Linked DNA regions of Mangrovibacterium diazotrophicum. The protein of the gene in region 2 interacts with the protein of the main gene of each other region in a pairwise test. Links are inferred from orthologs where the notes say so. Each region holds a gene or a part of one and is shown on either strand. Other genes may lie near its edges.

Evidence for each region.
Region 1: the proteins of ligA (region 2) and leuS interact in binary tests that used the Escherichia coli proteins (3 or more experiments, as listed by UniProt). The link is inferred for Mangrovibacterium diazotrophicum from one-to-one orthologs.

The regions. Positions count from the first base shown.
Region 1 is NZ_RAPN01000005.1:181,747-192,234, reverse strand. Bases 2,945-6,114 are described here. They hold leuS (leucine--tRNA ligase), read right to left. Parts: upstream 5,797-6,114; coding sequence 3,145-5,796; downstream 2,945-3,144. Other genes in these bases: BC643_RS21945 (hypothetical protein), read right to left, coding at 2,945-3,046. Also shown: BC643_RS21955 (DUF4405 domain-containing protein), read right to left, coding at 98-922; BC643_RS21950 (SDR family oxidoreductase), read left to right, coding at 1,085-2,500; more of BC643_RS21945, read right to left, coding at 2,549-2,944; BC643_RS21935 (isoamylase early set domain-containing protein), read left to right, coding at 6,210-6,515; BC643_RS21930 (pyruvate kinase), read left to right, coding at 6,674-8,200; BC643_RS21925 (MFS transporter), read left to right, coding at 8,217-9,422; BC643_RS21920 (rhodanese-like domain-containing protein), read right to left, coding at 9,419-9,811; BC643_RS21915 (DMT family transporter), read right to left, coding at 9,855-10,488.
Region 2 is NZ_RAPN01000002.1:298,294-302,917, forward strand. Bases 1,626-4,565 are described here. They hold ligA (NAD-dependent DNA ligase LigA), read left to right. Parts: upstream 1,626-2,062; coding sequence 2,063-4,069; downstream 4,070-4,565. Other genes in these bases: BC643_RS17380 (DUF4255 domain-containing protein), read right to left, coding at 1,626-1,672; BC643_RS17390 (DUF6913 domain-containing protein), read left to right, coding at 4,210-4,565. Also shown: BC643_RS17375 (hypothetical protein), read right to left, coding at 1-1,037; more of BC643_RS17380, read right to left, coding at 1,034-1,625; more of BC643_RS17390, read left to right, coding at 4,566-4,624. UniProt on the Escherichia coli protein: DNA ligase that catalyzes the formation of phosphodiester linkages between 5'-phosphoryl and 3'-hydroxyl groups in double-stranded DNA using NAD as a coenzyme and as the energy source for the reaction.

The DNA.
Region 1 (10,488 bases), on a different replicon or contig from region 2:
AAAAATCATCTGGTGAAGGAATTAAGAAAAGATTATGAAACGGCTTAAGAGTCAGTTAACCTGAGGGTTCCCCGGATGAAATGCTGACGCTTGATTTTTAATTAGGCGGCTGGTTAATTAAATCGTAGATTTCTTTCGGACTGATGCCATTCTCATCGCCAATAGCGCGCAGCGTTTGGTCCTTGTCTGCAATGATCGCGTTGTCTTCCAAAAGTAAAATTACGTCGTCTGCATTTTTATTTAGCTCGGTGCAAATCGTTTCCAGTGATTTTCGGCCAATGCCGCTTCCCTGCATTTGTGAAGCTGGTTTTTGGGTGATTTGCGCGTAAATCTCCATTGGCGTTTGGTTGTTTAGCTCGGCTATTTCGCGCAGGGTTTGTGTCGAAGCGTTTTCGAAAGCGATGTTGTGCCGTTTCAATTTTTCGGTAATTTGATCCAGGCTGAGGTCTGGTAATTGTGTGTCCAGCTCGGCAAGGGTGAGGAGTTCGGCATGCGGAACCGGTGGTGTTTCCTCTGTTTTTTCCCAAGAAGCCGTCAGGTTTTCACTTAAATTCATGACCGAGCTGAAAGGAGGAATAGAAAAGACAGTCCCGATAAAGAAGATGACGACTACAACACTGGACCATACCAATTCGCGTTTCTTGCTGTGGCTTTTTTCTGTTCTGGCTCGCAGGTAACTTAGAAACGCTTTCCAGTTAATGCTGAACAGGTGAAGTAGGGAAAGGATAACAAAAGCGAATGAAAAGATGGTATGAATGGCTTGCCAACCTTCTTTGGTTGCACCGAGTAGTTTCCAATTCACCCAGTGCGCGTAGCGTCCCGGAGGAGAAACATATAAAACTAAACCGGAAACAAGAACGATGATGAGGCTGTAAGTGAGGCCAAAGCTGATAAATGCCCGCCACGAGAATTTGTTTTTCATTGTTGATTCTTTTTAAGTTGATTTTCGTTTTGGCGATTGGACACGAATAAGTTCGAAAACTTGCGGGCGGACGTCCTCTTTTTTATTCGGAACTTAGGACGACTGCAACCGTGCACCCCTGTTTGCCGTTTTAGGATAAAAGCGCTGAATCCTTCTAATTTTATGAAGATACTATTGACCGGGGCAACCGGATATATCGGAAAAAGATTGCTGCCTGTTTTGGTGAACGAAGGTCACCAGGTGGTGTGTAGTGTGCGCGATGTTCAGCGCTTCAATCCGGTAAAATCCATTCGGGAACAGATTGAGGTAATCGAGAACGATTTGACCGACAGGGAGTCGCTGCAAAATATTCCGGAGGATATTGATTTTGCCTACTACCTGGTACATTCCATGTCGACGGCAAGTGATTTTGATGAGCTGGAGCGGCGCTCGGCTGTTAATTTCCGGGATGCCATGCACGCGACTCGTGTCAGGCAGGTGATTTATTTGAGTGGTATTGTCAATTCGCAGACTTTATCCAAGCACCTGCAATCGCGAAAAACGGTTGAGGATGAACTGGCGCTCGGTGATTATGCGCTGACAACGATTCGGGCCGGAATTATCATTGGTTCGGGTAGTGCTTCGTTCGAAATTATCCGCGACGTGGTGGAGAAATTACCGGCAATGGTTGCTCCCCAATGGCTGAATACGCGCTGCCAGCCAATTGCTATTCGCGATGTGATCCAGTTTTTAACGGGTGTGTTGGGGCGCGAGGAAACCTACAAGCAAAGCTTCGATATTTCCGGGAACGAGATTTTGACTTATAAAGAGATGTTGCTGGAGTTTGCCCGTGTCCGCGGTTTGAAGCGCTACATCGGCGTTGTTCCGGTGATGACGCCGCGGCTGTCTTCGTACTGGCTCTATTTCGTCACATCAACGTCCTATAAATTAGCCTGTGCTTTGGTGGACAGCATGAAGGTTGAAGTGGTAGCCAAGGATCAGCGATTAACCGAGATGCTCGGAATTCAACCACTGTCGTACGAGGATGCCATTGTTAAGGCCTTCAAAAAGATTGAGCAAAACGAAATTGTTTCGAGCTGGAAAGATTCCACGATCAGCGGGCGGCTGAATTACCAAATCTCCGATTTTATCAATGTTCCCCGCTTTGGTTGTTACCGCGATGTGCGGCGGCGGCGAATTCGGGATATCGAGGCTTGTGTGGAGCGGATCTGGCGAATCGGTGGCGACAATGGCTGGTATCATGGCGACTGGTTGTGGCGAATCCGTGGATTTATGGATGAGCTAACTTGGGGCGTTGGTTTGCGCCGCGGCCGGACGAGTATCGATAAAATTGAAGCGGGTGATACGCTGGACTTTTGGCGGGTTTTATATGCCAATCGCGAAGAGGGACGTTTACTTCTGCTGGCTGAAATGAAGATTCCGGGGGAGGCTTGGCTGGAATTTCGGATACAGGGAGACGAGTTGGTACAAACGGCGACATTCCGCCCCAAAGGAGTTGGCGGGCGTTTGTACTGGGCAATGGTTTATCCATTCCATGGCTACATTTTCAGCGGCCTAATCCGGAAATTGACAGAATAGCCTGAGGGCTTAGCAGATATTTTTTTTGGTTTTCAGCAGTCGAAGAGATTATTGGGCCACAATTGTTGGGCTGAAATCCCATTTCGTTTTCTTGAAGCGTTTTCCGCGACTCAGCATTTGGACGCCTTTGATGGTTATAATGGTGCCTACTGTTATGAGGGCGGGCGAATAAAGTAGAATTAAACGTGAGTAGCCTCCCTCTACAATTGCGACTCCTGTACCATAGATTCCCGCTGTACCCAGAGAACCTCCTAAAATACTGAGCAGTACTCCGGATGTTTTGGAAGAATATGTTTTTGCAAATAAAATATTGATTTCCGAAAATGTGATTGTGTCTGTTCCAATCACTAAAGCGTCATCTTGTATTTGGCTGATTTTCCCTTTTATCCGGTTGTCACTTGTTGTAATAACGACTTTTGCTCCTCGTTCAATCTCGAAACTCAGCTGGTTTTTTAAATGGGTTAATCTGATTGAGTTATAATCTTGTGCTTGTGTTGTTAATGCTGCGCAGAATGCTAAAATTAGTTGCAGAAGAATTGTTTTCATTGTTTGGGGATAGTTGATTGGTTGAATAAATGTACTAAACAAAAAAGATCCGAACCAATAATGGCCCGGATCTTTTCAATATTTTGTAGATGTGGTATTTATAAAACCACATTGATAATCTTTTTCGGTACGATAATGACTTTTTTCGGTGTTTTACCATCAAGCCACTTTTGTGCAGCTTCGTGTTCCATCACCGCTTTTTCAATGGCATCTTTGGCGGCATCAACCGGCATTGCCAGTTTGAAGCGCACTTTGCCGTTGAATGAAACCGGGTATTCGAACGTGTCTTCCACCAGGATGCTGGTGTCAGCTACCGGCCACGGTTCGTAAGTCAAGGTTGCGGTGTTGCCGTACATTTGCCACAATTCTTCGGCAAGGTGAGGCGCGTAAGGAGCCAGAATTTTTGCAAAAGTCTCGGCTGTCGCTTTGGTTACTTTGCCTTTTTTCATGGCCAGGTTGTTCAATACCATCAAGGCTGAAATACCGGTGTTGAACTTCAGGTTTTCAATGTCGTCGCCAACTTTGATGATCGTTTGTGCCAACAACTTCGCCATTTCCTTGTCTTCTTCGCCTTCCACAATATTGTCGAGGTTTCCGAAGAAACGGTAAGCACGGCCCAGGAATCCGAACACTCCTTTTACGCCGTTCTCGGCCCAAGGCTTGGTGTCGTCCAGCGGTCCCATAAACATTTCGTACAGACGCAACGAGTCGGCTCCGTATTTCTCAACCACATCGTCGGGGTTGATCACGTTTTTCAGTGACTTCGACATTTTTGCCACAATCTGGCGCAGCTCTTCGCCGGTCTCGATGTGGAAATATTTGCCTTCTTTTTCTTCAACCAAATCCGAAGCAATTTTGGCACCGGTCTTGGTCTCGTAAGCAAATGCCAAAATCATTCCTTGGTTGAACAGCTTTTGGAACGGCTCGTTGGTTGAAACGATTCCCAGGTCGAACAGCACTTTGTGCCAGAAACGCGAGTACAGCAAGTGCAGCACGGCGTGCTCGGCACCGCCAATATACAGGTCGACCGGCATCCAGTAGTTTTCTACTTTCGGGTCGAAAATCGATTCGTCATTTTTCGGGTCGATGTAGCGTAGGTAGTACCAGCACGAGCCCGCCCATTGCGGCATGGTGTTGGTTTCGCGACGACCTTTGCGGCCGTTTTTGTCAACCACAGTCAACCAGTCGCCGGCGTTGGCCAACGGAGATTCACCACCCTCACCCGGTTCAAATTTTTCCAGTTCAGGCAAGGTTACCGGAAGATCTTCATCTACCAGTTCAATCTCGCCATCTTCCCAGTGGATAACCGGGAACGGCTCGCCCCAATAACGTTGGCGGCTGAACAACCAGTCGCGCAGTTTGAAGTTGACAGTTGCTTTACCAATTCCTTGTTCTTCCAACCAGCCAATCACTCTCGCGATCCCTTCTTTTTTGTTGAGTCCGTTGATGTCGATACCGGTTTCGGCGCTGGCTGAGTTAATGTAGGCGCCATCTTCGGTCCAGCAGGCTTTGCCGGCCAAAACCTGATCGCGCAATTCAGCTTCCGCATCTTTCGGATCGAGGATACAGATGATTGGAATTTCGAATTTTTCAGCAAACTCGAAGTCGCGGGTGTCGTGCGCCGGAACAGCCATGATGGCTCCGGTTCCGTAACCCATCAACACGTAGTCGGCCACCCAAACCGGAATTTGTTTTCCGTTGATCGGGTTGGTGGCGTAGCGGCCGGTAAATACACCGGTTTTATCTTTATTCAGCTCGGTACGGTCCAGGTCTGATTTCAAAGCAGCAGCCTGAATGTACTTTTCAACTTCTTCTTTTTTATCGGCGGTTACTATTTCGCTCATCATTGGGTGTTCCGGCGAAATAACCATGTAAGTTGCTCCGAACAGCGTGTCAGGACGAGTGGTGTACACGCGCAGCTTTTGGTTGATGCCTTCCAATGCGAAGTCAACTTCCGCACCGGTCGATTTACCAATCCAGTTTTTCTGCATGTCTTTTACACCTTCCGGCCAGTCCAGTTCATCCAAACCTTCCAACAAACGTTGCGCGTAGTGAGGAATGCGAAGCAGCCATTGTTTCAGGTTTTTGCGATTCACTTGGTGTCCACATTTTTCGTGCGATCCGTCGGTCAACACTTCTTCGTTGGCACAAACTGTTTTACAGTTCGGACACCACCAAACCTGGGCATTATCGTAGTAGGCCAAACGTTTTTTGCTGATGTATTGGTTAACAGCAGCGTCACCTTCAGCTTTTACTTCAGCCGGAATTGGCAGTTCGCTAATTGGGCGACCTTTTCCTTGTTCTGCATCAAAATACGTATTGTACAGTTTGGTGAAGATCCACTGTGTCCATTTGAAATATTTCGGATCGGTTGTGTTAATCTCGCGATCCCAGTCGTAACTCAATCCCAGGGTTTTAATCTGGCGACGGAAGTTGTCGCAGTTTTTCTGGGTTGTAATCGAAGGGTGCGTTCCCGTTTGAATGGCATATTGCTCGGCCGGCAAACCAAACGCATCCCACCCCATGGGGTGAAGCACGTTGAACCCTTTCATGCGTTTGTAACGGCTGATGATGTCGGTTGCTGTGTAACCTTCGGGGTGTCCAACGTGTAGCCCGGCACCTGACGGATAAGGGAACATGTCGAGGATATAATATTTCGGTTTCGAAAAATCGTTTTCCGTCTTGAAGGTTTTGTTCTCCTCCCAGTAAGCTTGCCATTTCGGCTCAATGTCCCAGAATTTGTATTCCATGGTATTGGTTGGTTAAAAGCATTTTAAGGTCGCCGACCTTTGTGTTAAACAATGTTAGTTGTGGTTTTTTGGCGGTGACATTTTTCACCATTCATGTTACCACTTAAAACTGAGGCGCAAAGATAGAAAAAACTGCGTAGACTAGGTGTTGAAAAATATGACTTAAATCGGTGGAGCTCATCTAAAAGCTGCAGGCAGTAATCGCTTCGCTCCGGAAAATGATCAGGTTTGCACTATTTTATATTGTCGCGTTAACAATAACATCCTGAATGATTTACTGAAAAGTAGGGAAATATTAAGTTATTGCGAACAAATGACTGTTTTGAAAGAAAATGAAAACCGATATCTTTTTGAGTATTCTATTTTTAGTTTTTAAAATCAAGTGATTACGTTAATAGAAAATTGTTATTGGTATGAGTCTAAAGAAACAAATGTTAAAATCAAAGCCGGTTTGTAAGGTTACATTCCGTGTGTCAAAAGAGATGGCCGCCGGGGCAGATACAGTTACTGTTGTTGGAGATTTCAATAATTGGGATCCGATTGAAACCCCGCTGAATAAATTGAAAAGTGGTGAATTTACCGGTGTTGTTGAAATAGAATCCGGTAAAACCTATGAGTTCCGTTACCTGGTTGGCGGGCAAGACTGGTATAACGACCCTGAAGCAGACGGCTACGCAGCTAACAGCTTTGGTGGCGAAAACAGTGTTTTAAGCGTGTAAGATAAACAGACTTAGATAATAGGCAGGCAGGTTGTCGATTTTTTAAAGATCGGCAACCTGCTTTCATTTTTAGGTTTCCGGAGCAAAAGCAATTTATTTCGACTTTTTGTTAAAAGCAGAACAATGTGTTTATCTTTGGTTGAGAACACTGTGATGCTATGACAATAGAAGAATTAATCGATCAATTGCTGAAAATAAGAGAGTCAATTTTAGCTTGTGAAACAGAATACAAGCCACTGATTGATTCCGTTCACCCGAATTATCATTACTCGGCCCGGAACTTTGTCCGCTACCTGCGGCTACGAACTTTCGAGTTGCGCCCCATTCAGGAGGAGTTGTCGGCGCTGGGCTTGTCGTCAATCGGTCACTCCGAACGTTATGTGTTGGCCAATATCGAAAATATCCTGTATTTTCTTCATTTGTACGTTGGGCAGTCCTTTCAGGGGCGCTTTGGGCTTGGCGAACATCCGGTCAATTATTTCAAGAGTCTTCATGTTTTGGATGAAAACACCGATCGGCTTTTGGGCAAGTCGAACCAACCCTTTCATACCCGAATCATGGTAACGCTGCCAACATCGGCTGCCGAAGATAAGCAGCTGATTCGTGACCTGATGGATGCGGGGATGGAAAATGCCCGGATAAACTGTAGTCACGATTCGCAAACCGAATGGGCCCGAATGGCTGCAAATGTTCGCGAAATTGCAGTGGAGACCAAGCGCGATTGCAAAGTTTATATGGATCTTCCCGGACCCAAGTTACGTACGGAGCAGATCGTCCGCTTGGGCGAAAATGCAGGCTCGAAAGATTTCGTTCGACTGGAGGCCGGAGATTACTTGCGTGTTGACGTCGCCGAGCGAAACGATATGGTTTTTGGATCCGAAAAAGCGAGTGTTGTGATTTCAATCGCTTCGGTAGTTGCTGATGTGAAAGTTGGCGAACGAATTTGGTTTGACGACGGAAAGATTGGCGGAATGATTGAAGCTGTTCTGCCGGATTCGTTTTTGGTGAAAATCGTAAAAGCGAAAGTTGGCGGAACGAAACTGAAGGCAGAGAAAGGAATTAATTTGCCGGATACCAAGTTGAACCTGCCGTCGCTGCCGGATGAAGACCTTGAAAATCTCCCCTTCATCCTGAAACATGCTGATTTGTTGGGCTACTCGTTTGTACGAACTGCCGCCGATGTTGAATTTCTTCAGCAAAAACTGAAAGAACACGGTCGGGAAGATATTGGCGTGGTGCTGAAAATTGAAAATGAAGAAGCGTTCAGCAATGTGCCGGAACTTATTTTGACAGCGATGCGGAGTCCAAATATCGGGCTGATGATTGCCCGTGGCGATCTGGCTGTTGAGTTGGGACCGGAGCGGATTTCGGAAGTGCAGGAAATGTTGTTGTGGCTTTGTGAGGCAGCTTTCATCCCAAATATTTGGGCCACACAGGTTTTTGAGCACCTGGCGAAAGAAGGAATTGCAACCCGTGCCGAAATTACTGATGCGTCGATGTCGGCTCGTTCCGAATGTGTGATGCTGAACAAGGGCGATCATATTGTTGAGACCGTTCGGATTCTGTCGAGTATCCTGGGGCGGATGGAAGCACATCAGTATAAGAAAAAGGGAACGCTTCGTCCGTTGAATGTTGCTTCGCGCTTTCTGGATCAACGAAATCGGGGAGTCGATATGATCAAATAATAAAAGGAGACTGACTATGCCGCATCGAAAATCAATCATCGAAAATAGGAATTTACAGTTGATTTTTGGGGTGACGCTCGTTGCTGTGATGGGCGTGGCGAGTATTACGCCGGCTTTTCCGGAAGTGATTCAGTATTTCCATATCACCGCCCGGCAGGTTGGCTGGTTGATTGTTTCTTTTACGCTGCCCGGAATTTTCCTGACTCCGCTTACCGGTATTTTGGCGGATCGTTTAGGTCGAAAAGTGATTTTGATTCCGTCGCTGGTCTTGTTCGGGTTGGCCGGTTTTGCTTGTTTCTTTGTCCGCGATTTTTACTGGTTGCTGCTGTTGCGCTTTGTCCAAGGTGTTGGAGCCAGCAGCTTGGCAAGTATCAATATTACCCTGATTGGTGACTTATTCTCCGGTAACGACCGTGTGGCTGCTATGGGCTATAATGCCAGCGTGTTGAGCATCGGCACGGCATCCTATCCTGCCATTGGCGGACTGTTGACTGTCATGGGCTGGCAATTTGTTTTCCTCCTTCCGATTTTATCGGTACCTCTGGCAATTTTGGTTTTGCTCTATTTGCACAACCCCGAACCTGCGGGACAGACCACATTGAGCACTTATTTTTCCAATGTTTGGCAAACGGTGAATCGGAAAATTGTCTGGGGACTTTTCGGTGCTAACATTTTGTTGTTTGTGATTTTGTATGGGGCCTATCTGACTTATTTCCCACTGTTGTTGCGTTCGCGCCTGGATTCGGGATCGGTGATTATCGGCGGAGCCATGTCGCTGATGTCGGCAGTAACTGCGCTCACTTCGTTTCAGATGCCCAGGATTAACAGGCTGCTCAGTCCGAAAAAGCAACTGCTGTTTGCAAGTATGTTTTATTTGGTGTCGATGCTCATATTGGGAAGATCTTTCAATTGGGGCAGCATTATTACCGGGATCGTCGTTTTCGGGCTCGGGCACGGCGTTTTGATTCCGGCTTTGCAGAATATGATGGTTGGTTTGGCCTCAATCCAGGAGAGGGCCGCTTTTATGTCGCTAAATTCGATGGTGTTGCGGGTTGGACAAACCTTGGGGCCGCTGCTGATTGGTGTTTTTTACGAATTTGGAGGAATTCGCACCGCCTTTGCCGGAGGTGCCGCCGTTGCTGTATTGATGTTTTTGCTGATTCTGATCCTGGTGAATCCGTCGAAGGAAGATGCTGTGACACAGAAATCAAAAGCCGGCTAGCACCCGCAGTTGGTAAATTCTTTGTTTTCTGCAAACTTCCCTTGTGTCTCGTAGCCATCGCGCTTCCACCATTCCAGTCCACCGATTAATTCTTTCACTCGAAATCCCAATCTGGAAAGTTGAAAAGCGGCTTTCGTTGAGGCATTGCAGCCAATGCCGTCGCAATAAGTGACGTAAAGCTTTGCGCGATCGAGTTTCTCCGTCGATTCGATGTTGATTTCGCGATGCGGGAAATTGATTGAGCCGGGAATGTGTTCTTTGTCCCAGGCTTCAGCCGAGCGGGCATCCACGACGATGATGTCGTTTTTCTTTTTGAGTGCTTCAGCTAAATCCCAGGCGTCAGTTTCGTATTGTAATTTCTGTTTGTAGAAGGCAATTTGTTCTTTCATGGTGCGTAGTTTCCCTATTTAAACAGGGCTCATTCCCGAAAGTTTACTCAACCAGTTTTAATATTCTGCTGCGTTTGCCGATGCTGTAGTTAATGATGACCAGCGATATGCAGGACAAAACGATGACGAATGCACCCAAGGTCTCGGTTGTAGAGAAATGTTCTTCGAAAATGAAATAGCCCGAAAGTAAATTGAGCACCGGAACCATCGACTGAAAAAGTGATCCTGTTGCGACATTCACGTAGCGGTAACCTTCAGTCATGAATAGCTGTCCTATTGTAGCAACCAGCCCGAGAATGATCAGGATTGTCAGGTCGAATGAGTTTCCTTGGCCTTGTGTTAATCCGGATGGGATAAGAAAGAGCCAAAACCCAATGATGCTTTGCGCGAAAAAGATCGCATAGGAGTTGTCGCTGTGGTGAAGTTTTTTCACATAAACGACGGCCAGTGCTGTGGTGATGGAGCCACCAATGGCAATTAGTTCGTTCCAGCCAAATCCTGCCATCGCGCCATTTGTGCGGCCAAGTGAAAGAAGAACCAATCCGGCAATGGAGGTAAAGATAGGGATGAACTTGATGCCTTCAACTTTTTCCTTCAGCATAAACATGGAAAGCAAGGTCGCAAAAGCGGGGTAGGAATAAACGTAGGCTGATCCCTTTCCAATTCCAAGCCGAACG
Region 2 (4,624 bases):
TGACCGCCGGACAAACTTTCGCCGGACAAAATAACAGCAGGAAACTCTTCCACTCCGCTGTAACTCATACCTATTGAATTTCCTGCTGGTCCTGTTGCATCAGCTGCAATTTTCAGGCTTGCGTAAGCACGGCTAAATTGATTTATGCTGTAAGGGGTTCCCGTAGTGGCCCCGTTGTCGTTTATTGAAATGGTATCGGAATTGAAATCGATGTTCGAGCATTTGTTGACCACAAAATATTTCCACACGGTGCTGGCACGCCGAAACTGTAGCCGATATTCCTCCGTCGGCCCATACAGATGCCCGCTTCCGGTTTCGTAGACCAGTTCGACCACACCCAAAATCTGCTGCCGGGCCAAACTGTCATCCACATAAATTTTTTCCTGCAACAGCGTCGTTGTTCCGGCCTGATCCAAAACTGTAATTGTATATCTGCCACTGATCTTGCTTCTCAAATCAACTTGAACGTTAAATTCATTAACCGAAGAAATCGTCAAATTCAGCGTAATAGGAAAAGGAACGCCGTCGGTGTCCTTCCCAACAGAAACGGGTGTACCTGCCGAATCGGTAACCTGAAATTTGACCACTGCCGGATTTCCGCTGACCCGAAAGGCGTAAGTAAATAGCTTGGCCCGAAGCGAATCCAGTAGACTGTGCCCGATGATCTCAGGATTGGCTGAATTCGACGAAGCTGCCACCGGCGAGTTTGTCAGGTAAAGGATTTTGCCGGAACTGTATTTTCGGCCGGGCGATTCATCCAATTGGGTCAAATTCAGGAAAGCAGGCAAATTAGTACATCTCAATGCAAATACGAAATGCTGATTCCCGGGCAACTCAACCAGAGGAGAAATACCATCTTCTACAGCCCGGTACAAAACAGTAATCCCGTGCGGAAGCCGCTTGAACAGCATCTTACCATTTTGCAGCAATCGCGCTGTTTCAGCCGTCGGGTCCAGGCGCACAAAACGATCCTGCCCGTCTTTGAAATATTCGTGCGCTACGTTTAGGTTGAAAAGTCGATGGTAGTTAATGTTCATTGGCTCTTGGTTTTACTATCGATACGAATATGCTCGATTGGAGCCGCAATGCCCGAAACTTGTCGTTCCTGGAAGGAAACGATCTTCAGTTTGTAGAGTACCGAGGGCAGATATTTTGCCCCAACCACAGTCCAGAAGTTGTAGAGTTGTTCAAAGGAATAGGAATACAATTCGATCACCAGACGTCGGAGATTGGGATCGTAATCAGCCAAAGCCGGCGAATTTTCCTGTGTGAAAACATTCTTTGCCTGGAAAAATGAAATGACAAACGAAAGCTGTTTCAAGCCCTCAACGTAATCGTCGGAAGAATCATTTGCCTTCTTGTCCTGGAAATTGGCAGAAATCAACACGTAAAGATTCAGCTTGATTTCCGGATTCAGGTATTCAACATTCCCGGAGTTATTAACCAGTGAATTTCGTTGGTCTTTGTAAACCCGCTCCTCTTCAATATTAATTAACGACACCCCAAGCGACTTGTCCGGGATAATTACCCCGTTACTCTCCGTGGCCACGCTCGTTAAAAATACCCGGTCAACGCCCGGCGTACCGGTGCGCAGTTGGAGGTATTGATTCAATTCGTTGGTAATAAAAGAAAGCGCTGTGTGTATCATTGCCTGCAAATAATGCTTTTTCAACCTTTGTTTTTTGAGAACTCCCAACAGTTGTTTTCAGGACACATTTTGGCGAAAAATATCGGCCCAAAGACCGCTGTCCGGAGCAACTTATTGTCAAAAATCCCTTTAGTGAAGCGAGGTTTTAGGAAAGGTAATCTGATCTCTCCACTACTTCAATCCCGTTTCTAATCGCGTTATTCCTATAAAATTACCAGGTTTCAATCCCGTATTCAATCCTCATTTTTGATGATTTTTCAGACAATTTTATCTTAAATAGAAAGCCTATCTTCAAATACTTTGCAAACCGCAGATTGAAGCCGTGCTTATTCCGGCATATTCCGACTCGAAATCTGATTTAGAGGACGACGCTTCTAATCGGATTTTGTATTTTAGGGCAAATTTTTATCATCGATGAACCCAGAAAAGGCTAAAGAAATAATTGGCGCGTTGCGCCACGAATTGGAAGAGCATAACTATCAATATTATGTGCTGTCGAACCCGACGATCAGCGATTACGAATTCGACATGAAGTTGAAAGAACTGGAAAAACTGGAAACCGAATTTCCGCAGTTCTTCGATCTGAATTCGCCAACGCAGCGTGTTGGAAGCGACCTCAACCAGGAATTTGTACAAGTGAAACACCAATACCCGATGCTTTCGCTGTCGAATACCTACTCCGAAACGGAGTTGATTGATTTTGACCAGCGCATTAAAAAACTGATTGATGAGCCTTACGAATTTGTTTGCGAGCTGAAGTTTGACGGAACATCGGTGAGCCTGATTTACGAAAACGGCAGCCTGTTGCGTGCTGTTACCCGCGGTGATGGAGAAAAAGGCGACGATGTAACCGCCAATGTTCGCACCATCCGCAGTATTCCGCTGAAACTAAAAGGCAACGATTTCCCGGCAGCTTTTGAAATGCGCGGTGAAATTTTATTGCCGTTTGCTGTATTTGCCGAATTGAACCAGGCACGCGAAGAAGCCGGCGATATGCCTTTTGCCAATCCGCGAAATGCCGCGTCGGGAACACTGAAAATGCAAAACGCTTCGGAAGTTGCCAAACGCAAACTAGATGCCTATTTCTATTACCTGCTCGGCGAAAACCTGCCGGAAGACGGGCACTACGAAAATCTGGAACGGGCTAAAGCTTGGGGATTCAAAATATCGGAACACACCAAAAAATGTGCAACCATACAGGAAGTCATCGACTTTATCAATTATTGGGATACCGAGCGCTTTAACCTGCCGGTAGCCACCGACGGTATTGTAATCAAGGTGAACTCGCGCCGTTTACAAAACAACCTCGGGTTTACTGCAAAATCGCCCCGCTGGGCGGTGGCTTACAAATTTAAAGCTGAACAGGTGAGCACCACGCTCGAGTCGGTTAGCTTCCAGGTTGGACGCACCGGTGCTGTGACCCCGGTTGCAAACCTCACCCCTGTCCTGCTCGCCGGAACAATCGTCAAACGTGCCTCCTTGCACAATGCCGACATCATCAATAAGCTCGATCTGCATTTCGAGGATGTTGTTTATGTGGAGAAAGGCGGCGAGATTATTCCGAAGATTGTGGATGTGAACGATAGTCTGCGCAAACCTGAGGCTCAGAAGGTGGAATTCATTCACAACTGTCCGGAATGTGGTACACCACTGGTCCGTCGCGACGGTGAAGCAGCGCATTACTGCCCAAACGAAACGGGCTGCGCGCCGCAGATCAAAGGAAAAATTGAACACTTTATCAGTCGTCGCGCCATGGATATTGATGGCTTGGGACAGGAAACCATTGAACTGCTCTACCAGCAGGGATTGATTCACAACAGCGCCGACTTGTATGAGTTGACCGCCGAACAACTGATTCCGTTGGAACGCATGGGCGAAAAATCAGCCGAACGCATTTTGAAAAGCCTGGATACTTCGAAAAACGTTCCTTTCGAACGTGTACTTTTTGCATTGGGAATCCGTTTTGTCGGCGAAACCGTTGCTAAAAAGCTGGCGCAAAAAATGGTCAGCATCGAAGCAATCGAAGCTGCAAACTTGGAGGATCTGACCAATATTGACGAAATTGGCGGTAAAATTGCCGAAAGCGTTTTGGCTTATTTTCAGAATGAGCAAAACGTAGAACTCATCAACCGGCTGAAAGCACAGGGACTTTGTTTCGAGCTGGATCATACGATTTTGAGTGAACGCAGTGACAAACTGGAAGGACTGAGCATCGTCATTTCCGGAACTTTCGAAAAATACTCGCGTGACGAGTTAAAAGACATGATCGAAAAGAACGGAGGGAAAAACGTCGGCTCCATTTCCAAGAAAACCTCTTACCTGCTGGCTGGAAGTAATGTCGGGCCATCAAAAATGGAGAAAGTCGAGAAATTGGGCATCCCGATAATTTCAGAAGACGAGTTTTTAAAAATGATTGAGTAAGCCTTCAGCGATTGGCTGAACAAAAAATACAGAGAAATCGAATGTGATTTCCGGTTATCAAAACTTGTGGATTTTTCGAATTTGATTACCAACGACCGGACGTTAATCACAAACAAATTCTTATTTTTGCGCACGTTTATATGGGATTAAAAAAGAGAGTAGTTTATTGGCAGCTTGGTCGCCTGGTAAAATCCAGACGACGCACCAAGAAATTCGTCAACCTGAACCACGCGCAAAACGTGGGAATAATTTGGAACGAGAATGATCGGGCTGCGTACGAAATGCTGAAGAAATATCTGAGCGACCATAAGATCCAGTGTAAAGAAATTTGCTATTCAACGGATCAGCGCGAGATTACTTTCAGCCCAAAAGATTTTACGTTCTTTGGTAAATCCAAAAAACCGGCTGTTGACGAATTTATCAACGAACGATTTGATTTGCTGCTTGATATCAGTTTGGCCGACAGCTTGGCTGTTCAAATTGTTCGGGCGCTTTCGCTAGCATCGTTTAAAGCCGGATGGAGTTTAGCGACTCCCAATTATTTCGATTTCAGTG